Regions from separate parts of the Streptomyces sp. NPDC048001 genome, predicted to be linked through region 1. Evidence: riboswitches for the same ligand, from Rfam matches in the RefSeq annotation. Region 1 holds a riboswitch; each other region holds the start of a gene.

Region 1 (7,322 bases):
TGGAGGAGATCCTCTACGAGCTGCGCGAGCACAGCGCCGGTCTCAACGCCGGTCGCTGGGACTACCTGTTCAGCCTGATCAAGACGTTCGGTCACCGCACGGACTTCCTCCTGCCGGACCGGGCGAAGGTGACGATGGCCGCCCCGTTCATGCGGGCCTACACCGAACTCCTCGTCCGCACCTGCCACAAGCGCGGCGCCCACGCCATCGGCGGGATGGCCGCCCAGGTGCCGCAGAAGGACCCGGCCGCCGACGCAGCGGCGCTCGCCACGGTCCGTCTGGACAAGGAGCGCGAGGCCGAGGACGGCTTCGACGGCTCCTGGGTCGCCCACCCGGCGCTGGTGCGGGTGTGCCGGGAGGTCTTCGACGGCGTCCTCGGCGACCGGCCCCACCAGCTCGACCGCACCCGCGGGGACGTGGAGGCAGCGCCCGCCGACCTGCTGTCGGTGCGCAGGATCAGCGGCCCGCCGACGCCCGAGGGCGTGCGCACCAACGTCGCGGTCGCACTGCGGTACTTCTCCGCCTGGCTCCGCGGCCGGGGCGCGGTCGCCGTGGACGGGCTGATGGAGGACGCGGCGACCGCCGAGATCGCGCGTGTGCAGATCTGGCAGTGGCTGCGGCACCGGGTGATCGGCAGGGAGGAGGTGCTCGGCATCCTCGACGACGAACTCGCCGCCCTCGGTGCCGCGTACCCGTGGGCTCCGCTCGACGAGGTCCGCGGGCTGTTCGAGCGGACGGCGCTGGGCGGCGAACTGCCGCTGTTCTTCACCCCCGAGGCCTACACGGAGCACCTGGTGCGGCGGACGGGGGCGGGGGCGTGAGCGGGGACATCCGGCGCGTCGGCGTGGTCGGCGGCGGACAGATGGGGGCAGGCATCGCGGAGGTCTGCGCGCGGGCGGGGCTGGACACGGTGGTGTGCGAGGTGGACGCCACCGCCGCCCGCGCCGCGCGGGACCGGGTGGTGGCCTCGCTCGACCGGGCGGTCCGGCGGGGCAAGGCCGAGGAGGCGGACGCCCGGGACGCGCTCGCCCGGATGGTCTTCACCGGCACCCTCGACGACCTCGCGGACCGGCAGCTCGTCGTCGAGGCGGTGGTGGAGAACCCGGCGGCCAAGACCGAGGTGTTCGCGGCGCTGGACAAGATCGTCGAGGATCCGGGCGCGGTGCTGGCGACCAACACCTCCTCCCTGCCGGTCATGCGGCTCGGGATGGCGACCGGGCGCGCCGACCGGGTGGTGGGGCTGCACTTCTTCAACCCGGTCCCGGTGCTGCCGCTGGTCGAGGTCGTCGGCTCCCTGCACACCTCCCCCGGGACGATCGCCGCCGTGCGGGACTTCGCCACCGGCACACTCGGCAGGACGGTGATCCGCTCCCAGGACCGGTCGGGCTTCGTCGTCAACGCGCTGCTCGTCCCGTACCTGCTGTCCGCCGTCCGGATGGCGGAGTCGGGCTTCGCGACCGCGGCCGACATCGACGCGGGCATGGAGCTGGGCTGCGCCCATCCCATGGGGCCACTGAAGCTCGCCGACCTGATCGGCCTGGACACCGTCGCCTCGATCGCACGGTCCCTGTACGAGGAGTTCCGCGAGCCGCTCTACGCGCCGCCGCCGCTGCTGCAGCGCATGGTCGAGGCGGGGCTCCTCGGCCGGAAGAGCGGGCGGGGGTTCCACACCTACGACCGGGGCCGACCGCCCGGTCCGGACGCGGGCTGAGGGGCCCGCACCGCCCGCCGGGGTGAGGGTCCCGGGGGCGGCAGAGGGCGGGAGGCGCGGATGCCGCGCTTCCCGCCCCGCGGCGGGTGCGGGCGGCGCCCGGCTCCCGTCCCCGGCAGGGGCCGGGGCGGTGCCCGCGTGAGACGGATCCCATCCGGATGACGGACACCTGCGTACGTTCCAATGCGACTACCCGTAGGCTTCCCGGTGCAGCTGGTTCGCCCCGTCCGCCAGGCGGGATGCGTCGTAAGAGGGAACCCGGTGGGAATCCGGGACTGCCCCGCAGCGGTGAGCGGGAACGACCGCCGTCATACGCACTGGGCCCGAAGGGCCTGGGAAGCGACGGCCAGTAGGTGTCCTCCCCCGGGAGGGCGAGCCCGCGAGTCCGAAGACCTGCCGACTGCCCGCGTGCGACCCGCTCGCGCGCGGAATCCCGGTGACCTCGAGGGCGGGTCGGCGATCACACCAGGCGGTCGACCGCGTCTTGCCGCGCGGGATCGTTCCCGTCCGGTCCGCCGTTCCTTCGCGCTCTCGTCCCGTCTCCGGGATCTCAGGGATTCATCTCGCGAAGGAGATCTCCGTGACAGCGAAGTCCGCAGCCGCGGCAGCACGGCCCACCGTGTACGGCTACCCCCGCCAGGGGCGGAACCGGGAACTGAAGAAGGCGATCGAGGGCTACTGGAAGGGCCGCGTCACCGCCGACGCCCTCCGTGGCACGGCCGCCGAGCTGCGCCGGGAGAACTGGCGGCAGCTCGCCGACGCCGGCGTCCACGAGGTGCCGACCGGCGACTTCTCGTACTACGACCACGTCCTGGACACCACCGTCATGGTCGGCGCGATCCCCGAGCGCCACCGCACCGCCGTCGCGGCCGACGCCCTGGACGGCTACTTCGCCATGGCCCGCGGCACGCAGGAGGTGGCGCCGCTGGAGATGACCAAGTGGTTCGACACCAACTACCACTACCTGGTGCCCGAGCTGGGACCGGACACCGCGTTCGCGGCGGACCCGGCCAAGCAGGTCGGCGAGGTGAAGGAGGCGCTGGCCCTCGGTCTCGCGGCCCGACCGGTCCTCGTCGGACCCGTGACCTACCTCCTGCTGTCCAAGCCCGCCCCCGGCGTCCCCGCCGGCTTCGACCCGCTGACCCTGCTGGACCGGCTGCTGCCCGTCTACGCCGAGGTGCTGGCCGACCTGCGCGCGGCGGGCGCCGAGTGGGTGCAGCTCGACGAGCCCGCGCTCGTGCAGGACCGCACCCCGGCCGAGCTGAACGCGGCCGAACGCGCCTACCGCGAGCTGGGCTCTCTCATTGACCGGCCCCGGCTGCTGGTCGCCTCGTACTTCGACCGGCTCGGCGAGACGCTGCCCCTGCTCGCCAAGGCCCCGGTCGAGGGTCTCGCCCTGGACTTCACCGGGGCCGCCGCCGCCAACCTGGACGCGCTCGCCGCCGCGGGCGGGCTGCCGGGCAAGCGCCTGGTCGCCGGCGTCGTCAACGGCCGGAACGTCTGGGTCAACGACCTCACCGCGTCCCTGTCCACGCTCGGCACCCTGCTGGGTCTGGCCGACCGGGTCGACGTGGCCGCCTCCTGCTCACTGCTCCACGTGCCCCTGGACGCGGCGGCCGAGCGGGACATCGACCCGCAGCTCCTGCGCTGGCTGGCCTTCGCCCGGCAGAAGACCGCCGAGATCGCCACCCTCGCCAAGGGCCTGTCCCAGGGGACCGGCGCCATCGCCGCCGAGCTGGCCGCCAACCGCGCCGACCTCGCCGCCCGCGCCGACTCCCCCGTCACCCGCGACCCCGCCGTGCGGGCCCGTGCCGCTGCGGTGACCGAGGCCGACGCACGCCGCTCCCAGCCGTACGCCGAGCGCACCGCCGCCCAGCGTGCCCACCTCGGCCTGCCGCTGCTGCCGACCACCACCATCGGCTCCTTCCCGCAGACCGCGGAACTGCGCACCGCCCGCGCCGAGCTGCGTGCCGGCCGCATCGGCCCGGCCGGGTACGAGGAGCGCATCAGGGCGGAGATCCAGGAGGTGATCGCCTTCCAGGAGAAGAGCGGTCTGGACGTCCTGGTGCACGGCGAGCCCGAGCGCAACGACATGGTCCAGTACTTCGCCGAGCAGCTCACGGGCTATCTCGCCACGCAGCACGGCTGGGTCCAGTCCTACGGCACCCGCTACGTCCGCCCGCCGATCCTCGCGGGCGACATCTCGCGGCCCGAGCCGATGACGGTCCGTTGGACGACGTACGCCCAGTCCCTCACGGACCGGCCCGTGAAGGGCATGCTCACCGGTCCGGTCACCATGCTGGCCTGGTCCTTCGTCCGGGACGACCAGCCGCTCGGCGACACCGCGCGCCAGGTCGCGCTCGCCCTGCGCGACGAGGTGGACGACCTGGAGGCGGCGGGGAGCTCGGTGATCCAGGTCGACGAGCCGGCGCTGCGCGAGACCCTCCCGCTGCGGGCCGCCGACCGGGCCGCCTATCTGGCGTGGGCTACCGAGGCGTTCCGGCTGAGCACCAGCGGGGTCCGCCCGGACACGCAGATCCACACCCACATGTGCTACGCCGAGTTCGGGGACGTCGTCCAGGCCATCGACGACCTCGACGCGGACGTCATCAGCCTGGAGGCCGCCCGCTCCCGTATGCAGGTGGCCCGCGAGCTGGCCTCGCACGGCTACCCGCGCGAGGCGGGCCCCGGCGTGTACGACATCCACTCCCCGCGCGTCCCGAGCGCCGAGGAGGCCGCCGGGCTGCTGCGCACGGGGCTGGAGGCCATCCCCGCCGAGCGGCTGTGGGTCAACCCGGACTGCGGCCTGAAGACCCGCGGGTGGCCGGAGACGCGGTCCTCGCTGGAGAACCTGGTCGCCGCCGCCCGCACCGTCCGCGGTGAGCTCGCGACGTCCTGACCCTCTCCTCGGTCTGCCGGGGCCGGGGCGCGGCTGCGCCCCGGCCCCGCGGTAGGCCGCGGATGACCCGGGAGCAGGTGCCGGCCGCCCCGGACCCGGTGCCCGGCACCGCCCGCCGGCCCGGCCCGTCGTACGGGGCCGGCGGGCGGACCTGGGCGCTGCGGGCGGGCTGTTCGGCGAGGTGCCGTGCGGAAGAGGTTCTCGGCGTACCCGAGGCCGCGGTCCGCGGGGTCCGGCCCCCGACGGGGGCGGTGGTCCACCACCGTGGGCAGTCTGGCCGGCGGGGCCGGCACCCGCTTCCCCCGGTCACGCGCCCCTGCGGCCGGCCTGCCGTGCGCGGTGGCGGCCTTCGGCGCCCCGGTCGGCAGTTGCCCCGTCAGATGCGCTGCGTCCAGGGGGCCTCGGGGTGCGGTGCCGCGGTCCGGCCGCCACCGTGCGCGGACGCCGGCCGGGTGGGCTGCGGGCTGCGGGCTGCGTCAGCCGCCGGAGGGTGCGGATCCGGTCGTGCCGAGAGGGACCGGCACGGGGGCGCAGCAGCCGCCCTCGCCGGCCGTCTCGCCGGTCTCGGGCTGGTCGAAGAGGCCGGAGCCTCCGCAGACGCCGGTCTCGGGGAGGGCGAGTTCGACGCGTCCGGCGGCCTCGTGGTCGCCGGCGAGGGCGGCGGCCACGGAGCGGACCTGCTCGTAGCCGGTGAGGGCGAGGAAGGTCGGAGCGCGCCCGTAGGACTTCATGCCGACCAGGTAGACGCCGGACTCGGCGTGCGAGAGCTCCTTCACGCCGTGCGGGTAGACGGTGCCGCAGGAGTGCTGGTTGGGGTCGATCAGCGGGGCGAGCCGGACCGGCGCCTGGAGGCGCTCGTCGAGGTCCAGGCGGAGTTCGCCGAGGAAGGACAGGTCGGGACGGAAACCGGTGAGGACGATGATCTCGTCGACCGGGTCGAGGCGCCGGCCGTCCTCGGCCACGAGGACGAGGCGGTCGCCGTCGCGTTCGATCGCCTCGGTGCGGAAGCCGGTGACCGCCTCGGCGTGGCCCTCGTCCACGGCGGCCCTGGCGGCGAGGCCGAGGGCGCCGCGGGCGGGGAGCTGGTCGGCGGTGCCGCCGCCGAAGGTGGAGCCGGAGATCCCCCTGCGCAGGATCCACAGCGCCTTCGTCCCCGCGCCGCCCTCCGACGCGGCCAGGTCGGCCAGCGCGGCGAGCGCGGTGAAGGCGGAGGCGCCGGAGCCGATGACGGCGGTGCGCCTGCCCGCGTAGCGGGCGCGGACGGCCGGGTCCCTCAGGTCGGGGACGCGGTAGGCGATCCGTGCGGCGGCGGCCTTCTCCCCCAGGGCCGGGAGGCCGGAGGCGGCAGCCGGTCCCGGCGTGGACCAGGTTCCGGAGGCGTCGATCACCGCCCGGGCGAGGATGCGCTCCTCACGTCCGCCGGCGTACGCGAGGTGCACGGCGAAGGGCCGGGCCTCGCGGTCCGCGTCCACGATCCGGTCGCGCCCGGCGCGGGAGACGCCGGTGACGGTGGCGCCGTAGCGGACCCGGCCGCCGAGGGCCTCGGCCAGCGGCTCGAGGTACCGCTCCACCCAGTCGCCGCCGGTCGGGTACGCCTTCGCGTCGGGCGCCACCCAGCCGGTGGACGCCAGCAGCTTCCCGGCCGCCGGGTCGACGACCTCGCCCCAGGTGGAGAACAGCCGCAGGTGTGCCCACTCGCGCACCGCCGCACCGGCGCCCGGGCCCGCCTCCAGGACCAGGGGCTCGATGCCCCGTCCCAGGAGATGGGAGGCGGCCGCCAGGCCGGCGGGTCCGGCGCCGATCACGAGGACGGGCAGGTGGTCGGTGGCTGTGGTGCTCACGGCACTCCTCATTGATTCGATATCCGTCGATGCCTTGTGCCGCCAGAGTGACACTTGATTCGACATGCGTCAACATAGACGTTCATCGAATCATGGCGCGGAGGGCGGCCCGGGCGTCATGGCGGCCCCCGTACTTCCACCGCCCCCCGGCGGGCGGCGTCGCGACCCGGTGACCCCGGGACCCGCTGCTTCGACATGTGTCAACATAGGGACATGCCGAGGACCAGGGACCTGCCGCTGCTCAAGCCCGAGGGCGACTGGTGCTGCCCGCCGCTCACCGAGCGGCCCCTGACCGCCGAGGAGGCCGAGCGGACCGCCGTCATGTTCAAGGCGCTGGGCGACCCGGTCCGCCTGCGGCTGTTCTCGGCGGTCGCCTCCCACCAGGGCGGCGAGGCCTGCGTGTGCGACATCTCGGACGTGGGCGTCTCCCAGCCGACCGTCTCCCACCATCTGAAGAAGCTCAGGGAGGCCGGGCTGCTCTCCTCCGAGCGGCGGGGCACCTGGGTCTACTACCGCGTCGAGCCGGCCGCCCTGGCGGCGATGGGCGCACTGCTCACCCAGGCCGCCGCGACCTGACGTCCCGGAGCCGGCCCCACCGCACGCGCACCGCGCCCGGTCGCGCGAGGGCGGCGACCACCCGGCGGCCCCACCGGGGGACACCCCGCACGCCGTCGCGAGCACTGCACGCCGCCGCGAGCGAGGCCCCGCGGGGCAGCCACCCGCGCCACGGGGCGCCCCGCCGACGGGCGGCACGGGCCCCGTTTGACGAATCGCGCACACGGCCTGACCGAGTTGCGTTCCGTCAGGGGCCCGGCCGTGCGCGCCGGCACGGGTCCACCCAAGCCGTCGGCGCAGCCAGGACCGGGTGCGG
Region 2 (7,322 bases), on a different contig from region 1:
TCCGCGGTCATCGGCGTCCCGATCGCGCTGGCCTGCTTCTTCTTCGTCAGTGCCCAGCACCAGCTCCAGCACTGGGTGTGGGAGACCCTTCCCAGGAAGGCCGGGTACGACCAGGCGCCCTGGTGGTGGCCGCTGCCCGCGCTGCTGCTGGCCGGACTGATCCTGGCGCCGATCGTCACCCGGATGCCCGGCCGCGGGGGGCATGTGCCGGTGCACGGACTGGGCGGACCTGTGCTGGGCCCCCGGGCCCTGCCCGGCGTGGTGCTGGCGGCCGTGGCGACCCTGCCGCTGGGCGTGGTGCTCGGCCCCGAGGCCCCGCTGATGGCCGTCGGCAGCGGGCTGGCGCTGCTGGTGCTGCGGCCCGCCCAGCGGGAGGCCGAGCCGCAGGCGGCGATGGTGCTGGGCACGGCCGGGTCCACGGCCGCCATCTCCACCATCCTGGGCGGCCCGGTGGTCGCCGCCGTGCTGATGCTGGAGGCCGCGGGGCTCGCGGCCCCCCGGATGGTGATCCTCCTGCTGCCGTGCCTGCTGGCCAGCGGGGTCGGGGCGCTGGTCTTCACCGGCTTCGGCAACTGGACGGGGCTGTCCATCGGCGCACTGTCGCTTCCCGAGGTCCCGCCGCCCGCCTCGCCCGACGCGGGGGACTTCCTGTGGGGCGTGCCGCTGGCGGTGGTCCTGGCCTTCGTCGTCACCTCGATGCACCGCGTCGGACGGGTGACCGCCGCCTGGACCGGCCGCCGCACGGCCCTGCGCACCGTGCTGTGCGCCGCCGCCGTCGGGGTGCTGCTGGCCGCGTACGCGCTGCTGACGGGCCGCAGTCCCACGGAGGCGGCGCTGTCCGGGCAGGCGGGGCTCGCCGAGCTGGCGGCCCACCCCCACTCCTGGTCGGTCGGGGCCCTGCTGGTGCTGATGCTGTGCAAGGGCCTGGCCTGGGGCGTGTGCCTGGGCAGCCTGCGTGGGGGGCCGATCTTCCCGGCGGTGCTGATCGGGGCGGCGGGCGGCGTCGCGGTGTCCGGGCTGCCGGGGCTGGGCACCACGCCGGCGCTGGCCGTGGGCCTGGTCACGGCGGCCGCCGCGATCACCCGGCTGCCGGTGACCAGCGCGGTGCTGGCGATGCTGCTGCTGGGCCCGGACGCCCAGCAGCAGATGCCGCTGATCACGGTGTGCGCGGTGGTCGGCTTCGTGACCGCCGAGCTGCTGGAGCGCCCGCCGGGCGAGCCCGCCGCCGGGGACGGTGCCGGGGACGGCGCGCCGGGCGTCCCCGGGGCGGGGCCGACCGGCGTCGCCGCGCAGGGCGCGGACGGCGCCGGGGGCGCCGGGCGAGGGCCCGGTGCGGGCGGCGGAGGGGCCCCGAAGGGGGACCCCCGGGCCGAGGGCGGCAGGCCGTGAGGCGCCCGCGCCCCCTGCGCCGCCTGCGCGACGCGGATCCCGCGGTGCGGTGGTCGGCGGCGACGGCGGCCGTCGCGCTGATGGCGGTGGCCTACTTCCTGCTGCCCATCAACCACCTGGGGCCGGAGCGGCCGACGCTCAGCTGGGTGGTGTTCTGCGTGGCGCTGGTGTCGATCGCCCTGCTGCTGCTGCACCAGATCCGCAACGTCATCCTGGACCGGCCCCACGCCCGCCCCGCGCTCGCGATCATGCTGCTCGTCAGCATGTCGGTGGTGGTCTTCGCGGGCGCCTACCAGGCACTGGCCCAGAAGCCGGGCGAGTTCGAGGGACTGAGCACGCGGGTGGACGCGCTCTACTTCACGGTGGTGACCCTGGCGACGGTGGGGTACGGCGACATCGTGCCCACCGGGCAGACCGCCCGGGTGGTGGCCGTGGTGCAGATCCTCTACAACGTGGTCTTCCTGACCGCCGCGACGACCACCGTCTCCCGCCGGGTGCGCAGCCAGGTCAGCCGCAAGCTCGGCCGCCAGGCCGGACCGGCGGAGGAGGAGGGGTGAGGCCCCCGACCTCGGTGCCGGGACCTTCGGGCCGCGGTCGCGCCGGGTGCCGCCGTTGCGGCCGCGGCCCGTCCCGGGGATCCTGGCACCCGTCGGCGGTGCCCCGCCGGGCCGGCGTCCGCACCGCGGCGCGAGCGCCCGCGGCACCCGCCGGCGCGCAGGGCGCCGGAGTTCGTTCCGCCTCCCCGCACGGGGCACCGCCCCGGCGGGGAGCACATCGGCGAGGCCGCCAGGAGGAATGCGTTGAGGATGCTCATCAATGTGCCGGAGACGGTGGTCCCGGACGCCCTCAGGGGGATGGCCGCCGCCCACCCCGAGCTCGCCGTCGACGTGGACAACCGGGTGATCGTGCGCGGCGACGCCCCGGTGGCGGGGAAGGTCGCCCTGGTCTCCGGCGGGGGCTCGGGCCACGAGCCGCTGCACGGGGGCTTCGTGGGGCCGGGGATGCTCGACGCCGCCTGCCCCGGCGAGGTCTTCACCAGCCCCGTTCCGGACCAGATGGTGCGGGCCGCCGCCGCGGTCGACAGCGGCGAGGGCGTGCTGTTCGTCGTCAAGAACTACACGGGCGACGTGCTGAACTTCGCGATGGCCGCCGAACTGGCCGAGGACGAGGGGGTGCGGCTGGCGACGGTCCTCGTCGACGACGACGTGGCCGTGACCGACAGCCTCTACACCGCCGGGCGCCGGGGCACCGGCGCCACGCTGCTGGTGGAGAAGATCGCCGGGGCGCTGGCCGAGGAGGGCGCCCCGCTGGAGCGGGTGGAGGCGGTGGCCCGGAAGGTCAACTCCTCGTCCCGCAGCTTCGGGGTGGCGCTCAGCGCCTGCAGCACGCCCGCCAAGGGCGGCCCCACCTTCGACCTCCCGGCGGGCGAGCTGGAGCTGGGCGTCGGCATCCACGGCGAACCGGGCCGCGAGCGGCGGCCGATGATGACCTCCGGGGAGATCGCGGACTTCGCGGTGGAGGCCGTCCTGGACGACCTGCAGCCCACCGGTCCGGTGCTGGCGCTGGTCAACGGCATGGGCGCCACCCCCCTGCTGGAGCTGTACGGCTTCAACGCGGAGGTGCAGCGGGTGCTGGGCAGCCGCGGGGTGCCCGCCGTCCGCACCCTCGTCGGCAGCTATGTGACCTCGCTGGACATGGCGGGCTGCTCGGTGACGCTCTGCCAGGCGGACGAGGAGCTGCTGCGCCTGTGGGACGCCCCGGTGGCCACCCCGGCCCTGCGCTGGGGCCGCTGACGCCCCGCCGGGCCCGCCCGGCACCTGGAACCGCCCCGCACACAGCGGACCGACCACCCGGACACCCATGAGCCCGAACCCCGAGGGAGCGCCCGTGCTCGACACCGAGTTCTTCCGCCGCTGGCTGTCGGCAGCCGCCGCGGCCGTGGACCGCGAGGCCGACCGGCTGACCGAGCTGGACGCGGCGATCGGGGACGCGGACCACGGCACCAACCTCAGACGCGGCTTCGCCGCGGTGACCGCGGCCCTTCAGGAGGCGGCACCCGCGACCCCGGGCGCGGTGCTGGTACTGGCGGGAGGCCGGCTGATCTCCTCCGTCGGCGGGGCCTCGGGCCCGCTGTACGGGACGCTGCTGCGCAGCGCGGGCAAGTCGCTGGGCCCGGCGGGCGAGGTCTCCCCCGAGCAGTTCGCGAAGGCGCTGCAGGAGGGGGTCGCGGCCGTGTCCCGCCTGGGGGGCGCGGTGCCCGGGGACAAGACGATGATCGACGCGCTGGAGCCCGCCGCGCAGGCGCTGGCCGAGGACCCCGAGGGGTTCGCCTCGGCGGGTTCCGCGGCGGCCGGCGGCGCCCTGGCGACGGTGCCGCTGAGGGCCCGCAAGGGGCGGGCGAGCTATCTGGGCGAGCGGAGCATCGGCCACCAGGACCCCGGGGCGACATCGTCGGCGCTGCTGGTCGCGGCGCTGGCCGAGACCGCCGCCCGGGGGGCGTCGTGAACGGCGGGACGGCCGCGGGCGGCGGCACCGCGCGGGTGGGCGTCGTGCTCGTCTCGCACAGCGCCCGGGTCGCGGAGTCGGTGGCGGAACTGGCCTCGGAGCTGGCGGGCGGCGGGGCGCAGGGCGCTCCCGTCGCCGCGGCGGGCGGCGGGCCCGACGGCGGCACCGGCACCAGCGCCGAGCTGATCGCCGCCGCGGCCCGCTCGGTCGACGCGGGGGCGGGCGTGGCGGTCCTGGCCGACCTGGGCAGTGCCGTGCTCACGGTCAAGGCCCTGCTCGCCGAGGGCGGCGAACTGCCCCCCGGCACCCGCCTGGTGGACGCGCCGTTCGTGGAGGGCGCGGTGGCGGCCGTGGTCACCGCCTCGGCCGGAGGCGACCTGGACGCGGTGGCGGCGGCGGCCGGGGAGGCGTACGGCTACCGCAAGGAGTGAGGGCGCGGGCGGGGGTCCGCGCGCCGGTGGGTGCACCGGTGCGTGCCTTGTGGTGGCGGCGGCCGGGGGACTAGTGTCACGGGGCCTTGGTGTACGGGAAACCGGTGCGGTACCGGTGCGGCCCTCGCCACTGTGATCGGGAGTCCGGCTCCACCCCCTTCGGGGAGCCACTGGGCGCCGCGGGAGACCGCGGTGCCTGGGAAGGCGGAGCCGGGCGGTTCGCCGTGCCCGGAAGAGTCCTTCCGGGCACCTTCCCGTCAGCCAGGAGACCGGCCAGGGCGCGTTGTCCATCCACGAGGTGCTGGAGAGGGTCTCCCAACCATGCATATAGCCGAGGGGTATCTCCCCCCGCTGCACGCCGTCGCCTGGGGCGCGGCGTCCGCGCCCTTCGTCGTCCACGGCGTCCGCGCACTGTCCCGCGAGGTCAGGGCCCACCCCGAGTCGACCCTGCTGCTCGGGGCGTCCGGTGCGTTCACCTTCGTCCTGTCCGCGCTGAAGATCCCTTCCGTGACGGGCAGTTGCTCCCATCCCACCGGAACGGGCCTGGGCGCGATCCTGTTCAGACCACCGGTGATGGCGGTCCTCGGAACGATCACCCTGCTGTTCCAGGCGCTGCTGCTGGCGCACGGCGGGCTCACCACGCTCGGCGCCAACGTCTTCTCCATGGCGGTGGTCGGGCCCTGGGCCGGGTACGCGGTGTTCCGGCTGCTGCGGCGCTGGGACGTGCCGCTGATGGTGAGCGTGTTCTTCGCCGCCTTCGTCGCCGACCTGTCCACGTACTGCGTCACCTCCGTGCAGCTGGCGCTGGCCTTCCCGGACCCGGGCACCGGAGTCGCCGGCTCGCTGGCCAAGTTCGCGGGCATCTTCGCCGTCACGCAGCTCCCGCTGGCGGTCAGCGAGGGCCTGCTCACGGTGCTGGTGATGCGGCTGCTCGTGAAGTCCAGCAAGGGCGATCTGACCCGGCTCGGCGTGCTGGTGTCCGGCGGCCGTGCAGCACACAAGGAGGCCGCGGCCCGATGAACCGGAACACGAAGATCAACGCGCTGCTCGTCCTCGCCGTGCTGGCGCTCGCGGTGCTCCCCCTCGCCCTGGGCCTCGGGGACCACAAGGAGGAGCCGTTCGCCGGTGCGGACGGCCAGGCCGAGGCCGCCATCACCGAGCTGGAGCCGGACTACGAACCCTGGTTCTCCCCGCTGTACGAGCCGCCCTCCGGGGAGATCGAGTCGGGGCTCTTCTCGCTCCAGGCCGCCCTCGGCGCCGGTGTCCTCGCCTACTACTTCGGCGTCCACCGCGGCCGCCGCCAGGGCGAGGCCAGGGCACGGGCGGCGCAGCCCTCCGACGACGCCGCCGGGACCGCAGAGAGCGGCTGAGACGTGCTGCCGATCGACGCTGCGGCGCACAGCAGCCGCTGGCGCCGCCGCCATCCGGCCGAGAAGGCCCTGCTCGGCCTGGGGTTGACCGTCTCGGCGGTGTGCCTGCCGCCCTGGCCCGGCGCCGTGCTGGTGGCGGGTGCCACGCTCGCCGTGCTCCTCGGACCCGCGGGCGTGCCCCCGCGTCAGCTGTGGCGGGCGTTCCGCATCCCGCTGGGCTTCTGCGTCACCGGGGCGGTCCCGCTGCTGTTCGCCGTGGGCGGGCCGGCCGGGCTGGTGTCCCTGGCGCCGGAGGGACCCGCCGACGCGGGCAGGCTGCTGCTGCGGACCTCGGCGGCCTCCCTCGGGGTGCTGCTGTTCGCGTTCACCACCCCGCTGTCGGACGTCCTGCCCCGGCTGGTGCGGGCGGGCGTCCCGGCGCCCGTCGTGGACGTGGCCCTGGTGATGTACCGGATCAGCTTCCTGCTGCTGGACGCGGTGCACCAGGTGAGGCAGGCCCAGGCGGCGCGGCTGGGGCACACCAGCCGCGCCGCCGTGTGGCGGTCGCTCGCCGGACTGGGCGCGACCGCGTTCGTCCGGGCCTTCGACCGCGCCGAGCGGCTCCAGAACGGGCTCGCCGGCCGCGGCTACGACGGCACACTGCGGGTGCTGGTGCCGGGCGCCGCTCCCTCCCGGCCCTTCCTCTGCGGGGTGGCCGCGCTGCTCGCGGGCATCGTGCTCGCGACCCTCCTGCTCGAAAGGTACGCCCTGTGATCGTCCGGCTCCATGACGCCCGCTTCGCCTACCAGGACGGGCCCCCGGTCCTCGACGGCGTGTCGCTCGCGCTGCCCGAGGGCAGGGCCACGGCCCTGCTCGGGCGCAACGGAGGCGGCAAGACCACCCTGCTGCGGCTGCTGAGCGGCGGACTGCGGCCGACGGCCGGCCGGCTGCTGCTCCGCGGCGAGCCGGTCGCCTACGACCGGGCGGGGCTGACGCGGCTGCGCACCACGGTGCAACTGGTCGTGCAGGACCCGGACGACCAGCTGTTCGCCGCCTCGGTCGAGCAGGACGTCTCCTTCGGGCCGATGAACCTCGGGCTTCCCGAGGACGCCGTCCGCGCCCGGGTGGACGAGGCGCTTCAGGCCCTGGACATCACGGGCCTGCGCGACCGGCCGACCCATCTGCTCTCGTACGGGCAGCGCAAGCGGGCCGCGATCGCGGGCGCGGTCGCGATGCGCCCGAGCGTGCTGGTGCTCGACGAGCCGACGGCCGGGCTCGACCCGCACGGGCAGGAACGGCTGCTGGACCTCCTCGGCCGCCTCCGGGACGGCGGGACGACGGTGGTGATGGCCACCCACGACGTCGACCTGGCGCTGCGCTGGGCCGACGACGCGGCCGTCCTCGCCCCGGACGGGCTGCACACCGGTCCCGCGGCCCGGCTGCTGACCGACCAGGGCCTGCTGGACGCGGCACGGCTGCGGCGGCCGTGGGGCGCGGCGGTGAGCGCGGTGCTGCGGGCCCACGGCCTCCTGGCGGAGGGCGACCCCGGTCCGCGGACCGCCGAGGACCTGGCGCGCTGGCTTCCGGCCGCGACCTGAGGCCGTGCCGCCGCACGGCGGCACGGTGTCGGCGCACGGCGGCACGGTGT
Region 3 (7,322 bases), on a different contig from region 1:
TCGCCCCGACGAAGGCCGCGGAGGTGAGGGAGCCGCCGAACATCGCGGCGAGGAAGAAGGGCACGCCCGCACCGCAGACGATCTTGGCGGCGGTGGCCGGGCGCACGGCGGCCAGCCTCCGGCGGCGGCGCCACAGGGCGGGTGCCAGCACCACGAGGGGGACGCCGAAGCGCAGCAGGGCGGCGTCGGCGGGCAGCAGCGTGGAGGAGCCGAGAGCGCGGGCGCTCAGCGCGAACCCGGCCCAGATCGCCACCGTGAGCAGCAGGGCCAGCAGCCCCGCCGCCTGCGGGGAGATTCCGGGGCCCGGGCGCACGCCGGAGCGCGGCGCGCCCCCCGCCCGGGCGGGGCCCTTCTTCGTCACGACCGCCACGGGTTTCCCTCCGCCTGTCGAACACACCGGGCGGAACCGTCCCGACCCTGACCTGGAAAGCAACGCTAGACCAGACGGAGGGGCAGGCGATTGCTAGTTCTGCCTCCCAGGCGTAGTTTTGGGGCAGGATCTGCCAAGGAGTACCTCATGGACGCCGTCGATCTCCAGATCGTCCACGCGCTGCAGGCGGACGGGCGCCTGTCGAACCAGGACCTCGCCGACCGGGTGCGGCTGTCCCCCTCGCCCTGTCTGCGGCGGGTACGCCGCCTGGAGGAGTCCGGCCTGATCAGCGGCTACACCGCGATGGTGGACCAGGTCGCCTTCGGCCTCCCGATCACGGTGTTCGTCCGGGTCCGGCTGGAGCGCCACACGGCCGAGGCCGTCAACGTCTTCGAGGAGCACGTCGGGCTCATCGAGCACATCCAGGACTGCTATCTGATGGCGGGCAGCAGCGACTACCTGCTCAGGGTCGTCATCGAGAGCCTGGAGGCCTACGAGGTCCTGGTGCGCACCCGGATCCACGCCATCCCCGGTATCGCCTCGATCGAGTCGAGCTTCGCCTTCGGCAGCGTGAAGCAGTCCCGGGTGTTCCCCCGGCCGGACCTCCCGGCCCACCCCGCGCCCGGCACCCGCGGGCGGTGAGCGGCGCCCGCCGGGACCGCGGCGGCCGCACCCCGTCCCGCAGGAGTGCCTGCCGGAGGCGGTCCGCAGCGCCGCCTCCCACCGCGGGACCAGAACGCCCGGGCCCCGGGGAGCCCTTGAGTCCCGGGCCCCGCCACCCGGCTGTCGGCGCCGGCCTCTACTGTCACTGTCCATGCTGACGGACACGAACAACCTGATCACGCTCGCGGCCGATCCGAGCGGCGGCACCCTCGGCCTCGAACTGCCCCCCGGGAGGCTGGTGGACGAGACGTACCAGGGGCAGTGGCCGTATCCGCTGCTGTGGCTGGCGGACACCCGCGCGGAGCCCGGGCAGTGGTCGGCGCAGGGGCCCGCGCTGCGCGCGGCGGATCTGGTCCCGGTGCTGGTGGACGTCGGCGGCCCGGCGGGCGGTCCGGAGAAGTGGGACCTGCTGTGCGGGAACCTGTCCTACCCGGAGGACCTCGGTGCCGATGAGGTGCTGGGCTATCTCTGGGGGGAGGTCCGGGAGAAGCGGGCCCGCAGGGAGGCCGGGGTACCCGGGCCGGGCGGGACGGCGGCCCCCTTCGACGTGCCGTGGCCGGGGCTCGCCCCCGCGGCCGGGCCGGGGGACGACCCCGACGCCCTGGCGGCCCGGACCGCCGACGCCCTGGCCGGTGCGGGCTCCTGGCTGCGGGACCCGCGTGCCGCCCTGGTGTCCGCGGAGTGCAACGCGGACATCCCCGCGGCCTGCGGCTGGTCGGGCTCCCTGAGCCACGAGGACGACCCCGGCGCCCTCAGCGCCGTCCTGCGCAGCTGGGGGGAGCGCTTCGGCACCCGGGTCGTCGCGCTCGGCGCGGACCACCTCGTCCTCTCGGTCGCCGCGCCGCCGACCACCGAGGCCCATGCCGAGGCCGTGGCCGCCGAGCACGCCGCCTTCTGCCCGGACGACCTCGTCCGCAGCGGCCACACCACGCTGCGCGACCACGCCGTCCACGAGATCCTCGGGCGGCGGACCTGGGTCCACCGCTGGGACTCCTGAGCCGACCACTGAGGCTGAGGTGCGCCGCCCGTCGGCAACGGGCGGGGGCCGCGCGCTCGTCCGCCGTGCCGGGCGGGGCCGCGGCGCCGGGCGGTGGCACGGGCCGGCCCGTGCCGCCCGGAGGATCGCCCGCCGGGACGGACGGGACAGCCCGTAGAGTGTGCCCTGCAGCTGGTTCGCCCCGTCCGCCAGGCGGGATGCGTCGCAAGAGGGAACCCGGTGGGAATCCGGGACTGCCCCGCAGCGGTGAGTGGGAACGAACGCCGTCTCACGCACTGGGCCCGTAGGAAGGGGCCCGGGAAGCGACGGCCACTAGGCGGCCCGCAGGCGCCCCGGCGTCCGCAGGCCGGGCCCGCGAGTCCGAAGACCTGCCGCTGCCCGTGCCCGACGACGCGCACGGAGATCCCGGGACCTCGAGGGCGGGTCGGCGGCAGGGGCCTTCCGCGCCCATCGCCCCTTCGCGTCCGCGCCCCCTTCCGGGATCGCCGACCCGGCCCGCGGAGGCGAGGTGCGTGACCGCGCACACCACCGTGTCCGGGTACCCCCGCCCCGGGGACGGGGGCGAGACCCGCCCCGGCCCCTCGAAACACCGGGCGGCGGCCGCCTGCACGGTCGGCGACCGCCCGCCTCGTACGGAGCTGACGACATGAACACCGGCACCACCGTCGGCGAACGGGCCCACAAGGCACCGGCCGACTCCCGTGTCACCCTCGCCACCATCATGAGCGAGCACGACACCAACCTCTACGGGACCATCCACGGCGGCGTGGTGATGAAGCTGATCGACGACGCGGCCGCGGCGTCGGCGGGCCGCCATGCCGACGGCCCGGCCGTCACGGTCTCGGTGGACCGGATGACCTTCCTCTCCCCCGCGCGCGCCGGTGACCTGCTGACCGTCCACGCGGAGCTGGAGCGCGCGGGCCGCACCTCGATGACGGTGGCCGTCCGCGTATCGGCGGAGCGCTGGAACGCCACGACCACTCCCCCCACCGAGGTGGCCACCGCCCGGCTGACCTTCGTGGCCGTCGACGAGCAGGGCCGCCCGCGGGCCGTGCCGGGGCTGGCGGCGCCGGAAAACCCGGCGTAGGCACCGCACGGGGCGGCGCGAGGACTCGCGGCGCCGTCCCGTGCCGTCGGGGCACCGGCGCCGGTGGGCGCCGCACGCTCCCCCGGTCAAGGCCGCCACACCGGCCCGCCGTACAGGGCCGAAACCCGACGTGCGCCGCACGGACCGCTTCTATGATCGGCCGCGCACCCGGCCCCTCGTCCGTGGCCCGCGGCCGCCTGCCGTACGGCCCCGCGGCGGGGATCCCGCCGGGCGCCCCGGCACCGGCCTGCCGGGACGGCACCAGCACCACCGCGACGCAGGACCTTCGCACGGCGCGGGGCGGCAACCGGAAGGCGGGGACGGCACGTGGGCCCGCCGACGCTGCGCCCGTGCCACGTGGCCGGGTGGTCGGGGCCCCGCCCCGCGGCGGCTACCCCCAGATGTCCTCGACCCACTCGGGGTGGTCTATGAAGGGGTTCCGGTTGCCCTGGATGGCGAATATCCGGTCATTGCGGGTCTGCTCGAAGGCGTCGGGCGGGTCCTGCAGGTTCCACTGGCGCAGCACGGACAGGCGGCCCATGAACGGGGAACTGCCGTTGCCCACCTGGTCGTTGGCTTCGAGGTCGGCGTAGCCGTCGCCGCCCTCGTAGCGCACGGTCATATAGAGGATCATCCGCGCGACGTCGCCCTTGACGGCGTCGCGGGGCTCGAAGCTGTCGGAGTCCCGGTAGCAGTCGCCCGCCTCGGCGACCGGTGAACCGCCCTCGTCGAAGTCCAGGTTGCCGCGGGCGGAGTTGACGGAGACGTCGGTGGGACGCAGGTGGTGGATGTCGGTGCCGGGCCCCTTCGAGGTGCCGAAGTCGCCGTGGGACTTGGCCCAGACGTGCTCGCGGTTCCAGTCGTCGGCGCCGCCGCCGTTGGTGTTCTTCGCCTGGGACCGGCCGGAGTAGAGCAGAAGGACGTTGTCCGGGTCGGCCGGGTCCTCGTCGGTGGTCTTCAGTGCGTCCCAGACCTGGGAGTAGGACAGCACGGTCTGCTCGCTGATCGTCGTGTGCAAGGCCGCCTTGAGGGCGGTGCCGGTCTTGCCCAGGGCGTCCTCGTAGTAGGTGCCTTCCCAGGATCCGGCGGCGGTCCCGGCGGCCGGGGACGCGGCGCGCGGGGCGGCGGTGGCGGATGCCGCGACGGGGACGGCCGTCGCGGCGGCGGCCACGCACGCGACGACGGGAAGCAGCCACGGGCGGCGTGTGCGGTGAGCGGACATGAGTGGGGGTGCCCTCTCCGTTCGGGCGGGCAGAAGCCCCGGCCCGGCGCTCGGGCGGGTTGCGGTGCACTGCCCGGCAGGTGGGTGCGGAACATTGGTTCCAAGCCAGAGCAGCTTGACATGATCAAGTCATGTTCGAGTGGACAGTACGTGCCGATCACGTGCCGAGGGCGTGAAGAGCACCTCGCGTGCGACGGCCGGACGTACACCCGGCACGGCGCCCGCCGGGCCGGGGCGGCGCCCGACGTCCCTCAGTCGGTCCCCCGGAAGATGTGCCGGTCCGGGGCGTCCACGTCCTCCCCCGCCAGCAGGGCCGGCCGCAGCGGGCGCCCGGGGAGCGCGCGCGGCGGCCCGGCCGGGCGGGCGCCCGGGGGCGGTGCCACGGGGTCGCGGTCGAGCACGAGCTTCTCCATGGTGCCTCCCGTCGTCATACGGCCGCCGCCTCGACCGGGCGCCGCGGCGGCGCCGCGGCGCGTGCGAGGAGGCACTCCTCCAGGAACCCGCAGACCCGCAGGTGGTACGTGCGGGCCGCCCAGCCGAGGCTGATGTTGTGCCCCGCGTCCGGCTGGTGGTCGACGCGGACCGGAGCGGACGTGAACGGCGCGGTCAGATCCGCCACGGCCGCGGCGTCGCACCGCCACCACTGCTCCTGCTCCGCGAAGGTGAAGCGGACGGGGACCTTCACCCGGGCGGCCAGGTGCGGGTGGAGCACCGGCCACCGGGGGCCCTCGGCCGCCTCGCTCTCCGGGACCGGCGCGATCAGGGCCCGGCCCAGCCGGAAGGCGTCCGGCGGGTAGAGGCGCAGGGCGCCCCAGTGCCTGCGCCACTCGCCCTGCCGCCCCGGGCCCGGCAGTTGGTGCGGGGCGACCGCGAGGCGGCTCCCGAGCCCGGAGACGTCCATGCCGATCAGGGCGTCCCCGAGCACGTCGGAGGCCGCCAGGGCGAGCTTGCCCCCGAAGCTGTGGGCGACCAGGAACACCCCGGCGCCGGTGTCGTGCCGCGCCGAGAAGCCGGCCAGCGCGGCGCCGAGCACCACGGCCGCCTCCTCGACGGCCAGGCCGCGGGGAAGCGGTAGGGCGGAGCTGCCGTATCCGGGCCGGTCGACGGCGAGCACCGTGTAGCCGAGCTGGGCCCCCAGGGTGAGGAGGGAGAGTCCGGGGCGGGCCCGGTTGTCGAAGTAGCCTGCGCGCATGCCTCCGCCGTGCAGGGCCACGAGCACCGCGCGCGGCGCCGCGCCCACCGGCTCGGCGAGCAGGGCGGAGAGGCTGAGGCCGTCGGCCTCCAGGGTGGTCGCGCGGACCCGCGGTGCGGGGGCGGCGCGGCCGGTGGCGGGCAGCTGGGCCATCGGATGGGGACTCCTTCCGTGCGGACGGATGGCGGGGCGGCGCGGCGGAGCCGCGGGCCGGGGTCCGGTTCAGCCCCTGCCGCGCGGCGAGCCCCGCCAGCCGCGGGGGTCGCGGTGCGGTGCCGTTCGCTCCGGGCGGCGCCAGCCCGCCGTGCGGGGGCCCGCGGCGCCGTCCTCCCGGCGGGGGCCAGCCGGCTCCGCGAGCCGGCTCAGCAGCACCGCGGTCAGGGCGGCGAGGTCGGCCGCGGTGGGCCGCCCGCGCACGATGCGCACGGCGGCCGCGTCCTGCGCCGCGGCCGGTGTGCCCGCCGTCGGCGCCTCCGTACCGGGCGCGCTCACTGGGGCGGGTTGCCGTGCTTGCGCGACGGCAGGTCGGCGTGCTTGTTGCGGAGCATCGCGAGGGACCGGATGATGGTCTGCCGGGTCCGGCGCGGGTCGATGACGTCGTCCACGAGCCCGCGCTCGGCCGCGTAGTAGGGATGCATCAGCTCGACCTGGTACTCCTTGATCTTCTGCTGACGGACCGCCTCCGGGTCGTCGGCGTCGGCGATCTCGCGCCGGAAGATGACGTTGGCCGCGCCCTCGGCGCCCATGACGGCGATCTCGTTCGAGGGCCAGGCGAGAGCGATGTCGGTCCCGATGGAGCGGGAGTCCATGACGATGTAGGCGCCGCCGTAGGCCTTGCGCAGCACGAGGGAGACGCGGGGCACGGTGGCGTTGCAGTAGGCGTACAGCAGTTTGGCCCCGCGCCGGATGATGCCGTTGTGCTCCTGGTCGACACCCGGCAGGAAGCCCGGTACGTCGATCAGCGTCACCAGGGGGATGTTGAACGCGTCGCAGAACTGCACGAACCTGGCCGCCTTCTCGGAGGCGTTGATGTCCAGGACGCCCGCCAGGGACGCGGGCTGGTTGGCGACGATGCCCACGACCTCGCCGCCCATCCGGGACAGCGCGCAGACGACGTTGGTGGCCCAGGCCGGGTGCACCTCGAAGTAGTCGCCGTCGTCGACGATCTCCTCGATCACGGTGCGCATGTCGTAGACCTGCTGGGGGTCGGCGGGCACCAGTTCCAGCAGCCGGTCGGTGGACCGGTCGACCGGGTCGCCCGCGGGGTCGGCGGGCGGCAGGTCCCGGTTGTTGGAGGGCAGCAGCGACAGCAGGTGGCGGACGTCCTCCAGGCAGCTGTGCACGTCGTCGTACGGGAAGTGGGCCACGCCGGAGGTCGAGCCGTGGACGTCGGCCCCGCCGAGGCCGTCGTGGGTGATCTCCTCGCCCGTCACGGACTTCACCACGTCCGGGCCGGTGATGAACATCTGCGAGATCCCGCGGACCATGAAGACGAAGTCGGTGAGCGCGGGCGAGTAGGCGGCGCCTCCCGCGCAGGGGCCGAGCATCACCGAGATCTGCGGGATCACCCCGGAGGCCCTGGTGTTCCTGAGGAAGATGCCGCCGTACCCGGCGAGCGCGGACACCCCCTCCTGGATGCGGGCGCCCGCACCGTCGTTCAGGGAGACCAGCGGCGCACCGGCGGCCAGGGCCATGTCCATGATCTTGTGGATCTTGGCCGCGTGGGCCTCGCCCAGCGCCCCGCCGAAGATCCGGAAGTCGTGCGCGTACACGAAGACCGTCCGGCCGTGC
Region 4 (7,322 bases), on a different contig from region 1:
TCCCGGCGCTGCGCCGCAACTGGCGCAACCCGGCCAGGGCGCTGAGCCTCGGCATGCCGCTCGCGCTGGTCGGCATGGCCGTGATCGCGCACTACCTGGTCGGGCTGGACTGGACGACCTCCTTCCTCGTGGGAGCCGTCCTCGCGCCCACCGATCCGGTGTTCGCCTCGGCGATCGTCGGACGCAAGGAGGTCCCGGCCAAGCTCCGCCAACTGCTCAACGTGGAGAGCGGCATCAACGACGGCCTGGCGCTCCCCGTGGTCCTGCTGCTGATCGCGGCCGCCGGCCCGACGGCCGGCAGCGCCGAGTCCTCGCCCGCCAAGATCGCCCTGGAGCTCGGGCTGGGACTGGCCTTCGGTGTGGTCCTGCCGCTGTTCGTCAACTACCTGGCGCGCTTCCGTCTGCTGGGTCCGGAGCCGAAGCTGCAGCCCCTGCTGCCGCTCGCGATCGGCGTCATCCTCTACGGCCTGTGCCACCTGACCCATGCCAACCCCTACCTCGCGGCCTTCTCCGCCGGTGCGGTGCTCACCGCCGTCTCCCCGGAGGCCAAGTCCGCCTTCGAGCCGCTCGGCGAGGCGCTGGCCGAGCTCGCCAAGTTCGCCGCGCTGCTCGTCTTCGGTGCCCTGCTGACCCCGCAGCTCTTCGGCGACCTGTCCCTCGGCGGGTATGCGGCGGTCTTCCTCGCCATCGTGCTGATCCGCCCGGCCTCGCTGCTGCTGTCCCTGGTGGGGACGCGCTTCACACGCCGGGAGAAGCTGGTCGCGGCCTGGTTCGGGCCCAAGGGCTTCGCCTCGGTGGTCTACGGCCTGCTGGTGCTGCAGGCGGGGATCCCGCAGGGCGAGCAGGCGTACACGCTGATCGCCGTCTGCATCGCGGCGTCGATCGTCGCCCACAGCAGCACCGATGTGCCCATCGCGCGGATGTTCCATGTGGACGACCTGGCGGGCATCCCCGGCGGCGACGACGATGACACCGGGTCCGATTCCGGGGCCGACCGCCGGGAGGCGGCACCGGGAGACGGGCCGGAGGGCGGCAGGGTCGCGGGCCCCCGCACCGCACCGGCTCCCGACCCGGCCGAGGCCGGGCCGGGGCGTACCGCCGGGGACTGAACCGGACCCGGCCGGGTGCGACCGCCCGCGGCGCCCGCGCCGGGGGCGGTGGCCCGGTGCCGGGCCGGGGCCCCGGAGCGGGCGCCGCGCGACTCAGGCCAGGGCCAGGAACAGCTTCTCCAGCTCCTGCTCCGTCAGCGGCTGCGCCTCCTCGCCGGGGTCGGTCAGGCACTGGCGCATCCCACTGGCCACGATCTTGAACCCGGCGCGGTCCAGTGCGCGGGAGACCGCGGCCAGCTGGGTGACGACCTCCCTGCAGTCCCGGCCCGACTCGATCATGGCGATGACACCGGCGAGCTGGCCCTGGGCGCGGCGCAGGCGGTTGAGGACCGCGGGGGCCGCCTCTTCTTCTACCTTCACCGGGTTTCCTCCCGTCCTCCGTCTTCCACGCTGACCCAGGATACCCCTGTGGGTATATTTCCCGGAGGTGGCAACCGCTCCGCGTGCGGGTGCCACCGTCCGGACCGCCCCCGGAAGGCCCGCTGGCGCGCCGGGCGCCGCTTCTGGGATGCTGCGTCGGACAGGCGACGGCGCGCAGGAAGCCGGTGGGAGTCCGGCACGGTACCGCCACTGTGAAGGGGGAGCGACCCCGCGGCGGCCACGGCCCCTGCGAGGGGCCTGAAGGCCGGGGGAGCGTGGATCCCGAGTCAGGAGACTCGCGCCGTCGCACCTCGGCACCCCGGGGCGGAGCTCCCCGAGAGAGGACGGTGGCACCGTGTGCCTCCCAGGCGGCGACCCCCGGTACGGCGATGCGCGGCGCGGCGCGGCACCCCGGCGGACCGGGCCCCGCGCGGTGGTCCGCACCGCTCGTGCCGGGGCGGCCGGGCGGTGACCCCGGACCTGCTCGCGCGGGTGGGTGCGGTCGGGCCCTACTTCGAGATCGCTGCGGGCGAGCGGCCCGACGCCGCCGGGTTCCGGCCGCTCTCCGCCCTCTACGGCGACCGGCGGGTGCTGGAGGGGTACGTGGCGGAGGTCGGCCGGCGACTCGGCTCCGACCAGCGGCGCGTCGCCGCCTCCACCCTGCACATCGGCACCGCCGCCCGGCTGTGGTCCGTCGCCCTGGGGGCGGCCGTGCTCACCGGCCGGGTGCCCGACCTCGCCCCCGACCGGCTGCTGTGGCGGACGCCCCCGACCGGCCCGATCGAACTCTGGCTGCCCCGGCCCTCGGCCTGTCCGCCGCCCGGGACCGCGGTGGGCGCACCGTCCCCGGCGGCTCTGGTGGACGCGCTCCACGACACCGTCATGGTGCGCAACCTGGAGCCCTTCGCCCTGGTCCTGCGCCGCGAGTTCACCCTCTCCCCGCTCACCCTGCGCGGCAATGCGGCCTCGGCCCTGGTCGGTGCCGCCCGGGTGCTCGGCGGACACGCTCCCGGCGCCGGGGGCGACCCGGTGGCCCTGGCCGGCGCGCTCCTCGACCGGGAGCCGATGGCGGGGGAGGGGGTCCTCGACCGGGACCCGCTCGCCTACCGGCGCGGTAGCTGCTGCCTGTACTACCGCGCACCCGGCGGCGGGATGTGCGGGGAGTGCGTGCTGCACCGACGGCCGGGCGGCGTCCCGGTGCGGCGGGGGGTCGCGGGCTGAACCCGCCCCGTCCGCCGCGGTGTCGTCGCCGCGGTCGGCGCCGAGACGGGCGAATCCTTTCCGGGGTTCTCGCGATACGACGAATGTCACCCAGAGGAGTTGTCCGGCTGCCTGGGGTGTTTGTCGGGGGTGGGGGCGGGGAGTCGGCAGCGGTGGCGATCCGCACCGGGCGGGTCGCGGCCGAGGAAGGAACCTCCCCCACATGAACCCACTGGCTACTGCCCGGGTCCGGCTCTGCGCCGCCGCCGCGGTGCTGCCGCTGCTCCTGCTCACCGGGGCGGCGCCCGCCGGAGCGCGGCCCGCCGCCGCACCCACCGCGCCGCAGGTGGTGGTCGGTCCGTCGAGTGCCGACGGGCAGGCGTCGAAGGCGACGTGCCCCTCCGGTACCAGGGTGGCCGGAGGCGGCCACTTCTCGAACACCTTCCACTACGCCAACGGCGGCGACATCTACGACGCGGTGCGGGCGAACGCGCCCACGCGCGCGGGCGACGGGTGGACCGTGCAGCAGCTGAAGGGCAAGGCGCAGGCCGTCGCCCTGTGCGTGCCGGCGGACGAGGCGCCGAGCGTGGCGGTGAGCGACCCGAGCGCGGACGGGCAGGCGGTCAAGGCGACCTGCCCCTCCGGTACCAGGGTGGCCGGAGGCGGCTTCTTCTCGAACGTCTTCCACTACGCCAACGGCGGCACGATCTACGACTACGTGCGCAGCAGTTCCCCCTCGCGTGCGGGTGACGGCTGGCTGGCGCAGCAGGTCAAGGGGAAGGTGCAGGCGGTGGCCCTGTGCGCGCCCGAGGACCGGGCGCCGAGTGTGGTGGTGAGCGACCCGAGCGGCGACGCGCAGGCGGCCAGGGCGACCTGCCCGTCCGGCAGGAGGGTCGTCGGAGGCGGCCACTTCTCCAACACCTTCCACTACGCCAACGGCGGCACGATGTACGACGCCGTGCTCGCGAACTCCCCTTCACGTGCGGGTGACGCCTGGGTGGCGCAGCAGATGAAGGGCAAGGTGCAGGCGGTGGCGCTGTGCGTGCCCGCGGACGAGGCGCCGGGTGTGGTGGTGAGCGACCCGAGCGGCGACGCGCAGGCGGTCAAGGCGACCTGCCCGTCCGGCAGCAGGGTCGTCGGAGGCGGCCACTTCTCCAACACCTTCCACCGCGCGAACGGCGGGAACATCTACGACTACGTGCGCACCAGTTCCCCGTCCGGCTCGGGTGACGGCTGGGTGGCGCAGCAGGTCAAGGGCAAGGTGCAGGCGATCGCGCTCTGCGGGGCCTCCTGACGGGCCGGGAGTCCGGCCGGCCCGCGCGAGGCGCCCGGCGGGAAGCCCCCGCCGGGCGCCTCGCGCCCGGCCTCCCGCGGTCCGCCCGGCGGCGCCGGCAGTGCACCCCGGGCAAGCCCCGCAGCCCGGCCGCCCGCCCTACTCGGCGCGGGGACGCCGCCCCCATGCCGTGACCAGGCCGAGGGACAGGTCCCAGGTGTCCGGGGCCTCCAGGTACGCCTCCACCGCGTCGACGTCCGCGTGGTCCGCCAGACCCGTGGCCACGACCAGGGGGCGTGCCTGGGCGAGGGTGAGCCGCCAGAATCTCGACATCGGGGTGCCGGGCCCGACGGGCGGGATGTCCACCGCCGCACCGATGTCGACCAGGCCCGCGGTCGCCAGGGCGGCGGGGAGGCGGCGGCCGTGGTCGATGTCGGTGCCGATGGCCTGCTCCAGGGCGAGCCAGAGCGCGCCCATGGTGGTGCGGTACCGCTCGTGGGGCGATCCGGGTGTGCCCAGGTCGGCGTTGTCGCCGACGACGAGCAGGCCGCCCGGCCGCAGCCAGGACGCCAGCCGCCGCAGCACCTGCCCGCGTTCGCGGATGTGCATCACCACGAACCGGGCGTGAATCAGGTCGAACAGGCCGGGGTCGGTCGCCGGGTCCAGCAGATCCGCCCGGAGGACACCGATGCCCTGCTGCCTCAGCGGTTCGAGGAACCGGGTGTCCCGGTCGACGGCGAGGACCTCGCCGCCGTCGCCCGTCCGCTCGGCGAGCCAGCCGGTGATGCTGCCCGGCCCGGCACCGACGTCCAGGCAGCGCCATCCGGGCCGGATCCCCAGTGCGTCCAACCGGTGCCGGGTGGCGGGGTCGAACGCCTGCGCCAGGGCGGTGAGTCGCGCCAGCTCCCCGTCCCCCGCGCCGCTGAACAGCCTGTCGCCGTAGCGCTCGCCGACGGGCGTGCCACAGGTCGTGAGATCGCTCTGCAGGGTCCTGGTCCCTTCGTGGGTGGTCGTGGCGGGCCGGGCGTGTCCGGCCCGGGTGTATCGCCGCGTCGTCCACGCACCCGGCCCGTACCGGGAGGGGCCCGGCGCGGTCGCGGGGCCCGGCGTCCGGTGCCCAGGCGGCGGCCGAGGGCGGCGGGCGGCGGGTGGTCGCCCGCAACCTGTGAGGGCTTCGACGTCCATCGGCCGTGCGCACCGATGAGTTCTCCGCCCCGCGGGGGTCCTATCGGCAGCAACGCACACCACAGTAGTACGGCCCCTGCGTGAACCGGAGAGATGAATATGCCAACAGGCCGAGACTGGTCCGCCAGAGTCGAGGCGCGTGTCGTCTCCGCCGACGGCACCGAGATCGCATGCGAGCAGTCGGGGCGCGGGCCGGCCGTCATCCTGGTCGCTTCGGCGCTGGCGGACCGCTCCGACACGACCAAGCTCGCGGCTCTCCTCGCCCAGCACTTCACCGTCGTCAACTACGACCGGCGCGGACGGGGTGCCAGCGGTGACGCCCGCGCCTACACCCCCGACCGCGAGATTGAGGACATCGCGGCGCTGGTCGAACACGTCGGCGGTTCGGCGTCGCTGTTCGGCTCCTCCTCAGGGGCGGTCCTCGCCCTGCGCGCGGCCGCTGCCGGAGTGAACCTCCACCGCCTGGCTGTGTACGAGCCGCCGTTCGTGGTCGCCGAAGGCGACCACGGGCCACCCGAGGATCTCGCGCAGCAGATCACCGTGCTGCTTGCGGAAGGTCGGCACAGTGACGCGGTCACGTACTTCATGACCCGAGTGCAGGGCATGCCCGGCATCGCCGTGTTCTTCATGAAGCTCATGCCGAAGACGTGGGCGCATCTCACCGAGCTGGCCGGCACTCTGCCCTATGACATCGCGGTCATGGGCGATACCCAGCAAGGCAAGCCGCTCGATGCCGAGGAGTGGAAGGGGGTGGCCGTACGCACCCGAGTACTGACCGGTGGCAGGAGCCCGGCCGCGTTCCGGCGCGCCGCCCTCGCCGTCACCGAGATCCTGCCGCAGGCCGACCACCGCTCCCTGCCCGGACTCAACCATGGTGCCGTCGTCATGGCCCCGAGGAAAATCGCCTCGCAGATCACCGAGTTCATCAAGGGATGACCTTGTCGTTCGAGCGGTTCGGCGGCGCTTGGTGCCCCCTGATACCCAGAGTGGGGCGCGCCCGCTTGCAGCTGACCGCCGGACCCCGGACGACCACAACTCACGGGACAGCCCGCAGGGGACCCGCTTTTCCGAGCCTGCTGGGAATCGGCTGGAAACAGAGGCCGGAATGCCCGCATCCGGTGTCCTGCGGCTGTGCTACGCGCCTATCCGGCGCTGGTCGGGGTGAGCCGGATTCGCGGAACAGCGGGCCTCGGATGTCGATTCGCAGCAGATCCGGGTTCAACCCCCGATTCTTCCCCCCGCCGTCAAAGATCGTCCTGATGTAGCAGTTTGACGTCGGTGAGGCCTGGTTTTCCGTCACACGGGGCACGAGGAGCAGAATGCGGGAATCCGGTGCGCCCCCTCTGTGCGCCCTTGAACCCCTTCCCGCTCGCGGTCAGAATCGGCGTCGTCTTCGCAACGGGGGAGGAATTCGCGATGTCCTACACGGGCGGCTATCAGAGTCAGGTCTTCGCCGATGGAGGAAGCCCCTTTCCGTTCACCGTCCAAGGGCTGGTGGATGCCGCCCGCGACATCCTGCCGCGACCGCATTTCGACTACATCGCGGGCGGCGCGGGAAGGGAGCGCACCGTCGTCGCCAACGAGGACGCCTTCGCCCGGTGGGGGCTGAACTACCGCATCCTGCGCGACGGAACGGGCTGCGATCCCTCCTGCACGGTGCTGGGCACCACCCTGTCCGTGCCGGTGATGCTCGCCCCCGCCGGGGTGGCCGACCTGGCCCACCCCGAGGCCGAGCGGGCGGCGGCCCGTGCCGCCGCCGACGCGGGGGTCGTCCAGGTGCTGTCCTCGGCCACCTCGACCTCGCTGGAGGAGGTCGCCGCGGCGGCCCCCCGGGGCCGCCGCTGGTTCCAGTTCGCCTGGCCCGACGACGAGAAGCTGGCCCGTTCGCTCGTCGAACGCGCGGAGAACGCCGGATACACCGCCCTCGTGCTCCAGGGCGACTGCCATGTCGCCGGCTGGCGCACCCGTGAACTCGACTCCGGGTTCTTCCCCTTCCGGCACGGGCACGGCATCGGGAACTACGTGTCCGACCCCCGCTTCCGGGAACTCGCCGGAATCGGCGCCCGACCGGTCCCGGGCGGTGCCGCCCTCGACCCGGCCGAGGTCCCGGCCGCCGCGGCCACCTGGAACCGCCTCTACACCCGTCCCGCCCTCCGCCCCGGGGACCTCGCGCTGCTGCGCTCCTGGACGGAGCT

Evidence for each region. Region 1 has a riboswitch for cobalamin ahead of metE (5-methyltetrahydropteroyltriglutamate--homocysteine S-methyltransferase). Riboswitches for the same ligand answer to the same signal wherever they lie in the genome.
Region 2: it holds a riboswitch for cobalamin, as region 1 does, so the genes downstream of both, ACGF15_RS08075 (energy-coupling factor ABC transporter permease) here and metE (5-methyltetrahydropteroyltriglutamate--homocysteine S-methyltransferase) in region 1, are expected to answer to the same signal.
Region 3: it holds a riboswitch for cobalamin, as region 1 does, so the genes downstream of both, ACGF15_RS11740 (acyl-CoA thioesterase) here and metE (5-methyltetrahydropteroyltriglutamate--homocysteine S-methyltransferase) in region 1, are expected to answer to the same signal.
Region 4: it holds a riboswitch for cobalamin, as region 1 does, so the genes downstream of both, ACGF15_RS11875 ((2Fe-2S)-binding protein) here and metE (5-methyltetrahydropteroyltriglutamate--homocysteine S-methyltransferase) in region 1, are expected to answer to the same signal.

Annotation. Positions count from the first base shown of each region.
Region 1 is NZ_JBIDBN010000022.1:44,914-52,235, forward strand. Features, by position in the region: gene aceB (malate synthase A) at 1-821, shown strand, start outside; gene ACGF15_RS28690 (3-hydroxybutyryl-CoA dehydrogenase) at 818-1,711, shown strand; cobalamin riboswitch at 1,909-2,127, shown strand; gene metE (5-methyltetrahydropteroyltriglutamate--homocysteine S-methyltransferase) at 2,292-4,610, shown strand; gene ACGF15_RS28700 (NAD(P)-binding domain-containing protein) at 5,087-6,451, opposite strand; gene ACGF15_RS28705 (metalloregulator ArsR/SmtB family transcription factor) at 6,665-7,027, shown strand.
Region 2 is NZ_JBIDBN010000003.1:338,727-346,048, forward strand. Features, by position in the region: gene ACGF15_RS08050 (chloride channel protein) at 1-1,389, shown strand, start outside; gene ACGF15_RS08055 (ion channel) at 1,386-1,946, shown strand; gene dhaK (dihydroxyacetone kinase subunit DhaK) at 2,190-3,182, shown strand; gene dhaL (dihydroxyacetone kinase subunit DhaL) at 3,250-3,894, shown strand; gene ACGF15_RS08070 (PTS fructose transporter subunit IIA) at 3,891-4,325, shown strand; cobalamin riboswitch at 4,396-4,618, shown strand; gene ACGF15_RS08075 (energy-coupling factor ABC transporter permease) at 4,647-5,345, shown strand; gene ACGF15_RS08080 (energy-coupling factor ABC transporter substrate-binding protein) at 5,342-5,695, shown strand; gene cbiQ (cobalt ECF transporter T component CbiQ) at 5,699-6,448, shown strand; gene ACGF15_RS08090 (ATP-binding cassette domain-containing protein) at 6,445-7,272, shown strand.
Region 3 is NZ_JBIDBN010000005.1:295,201-302,522, reverse strand. Features, by position in the region: gene ACGF15_RS11755 (DMT family transporter) at 1-370, opposite strand, end outside; gene ACGF15_RS11750 (Lrp/AsnC family transcriptional regulator) at 518-1,012, shown strand; gene ACGF15_RS11745 (DUF4253 domain-containing protein) at 1,185-2,030, shown strand; cobalamin riboswitch at 2,186-2,421, shown strand; gene ACGF15_RS11740 (acyl-CoA thioesterase) at 2,677-3,117, shown strand; gene ACGF15_RS11735 (endonuclease I family protein) at 3,509-4,339, opposite strand; gene ACGF15_RS11730 (hypothetical protein) at 4,591-4,770, opposite strand; gene ACGF15_RS11725 (alpha/beta hydrolase) at 4,767-5,684, opposite strand; gene ACGF15_RS11720 (acyl-CoA carboxylase epsilon subunit) at 5,754-6,023, opposite strand; gene ACGF15_RS11715 (acyl-CoA carboxylase subunit beta) at 6,020-7,322, opposite strand, start outside.
Region 4 is NZ_JBIDBN010000005.1:327,511-334,832, forward strand. Features, by position in the region: gene ACGF15_RS11865 (cation:proton antiporter) at 1-1,109, shown strand, start outside; gene ACGF15_RS11870 (metal-sensitive transcriptional regulator) at 1,203-1,469, opposite strand; cobalamin riboswitch at 1,646-1,766, shown strand; gene ACGF15_RS11875 ((2Fe-2S)-binding protein) at 1,938-2,690, shown strand; gene ACGF15_RS11880 (hypothetical protein) at 2,893-3,963, shown strand; gene ACGF15_RS11885 (class I SAM-dependent methyltransferase) at 4,102-4,791, opposite strand; gene ACGF15_RS11890 (alpha/beta fold hydrolase) at 5,227-6,063, shown strand; gene ACGF15_RS11895 (alpha-hydroxy-acid oxidizing protein) at 6,544-7,322, shown strand, end outside.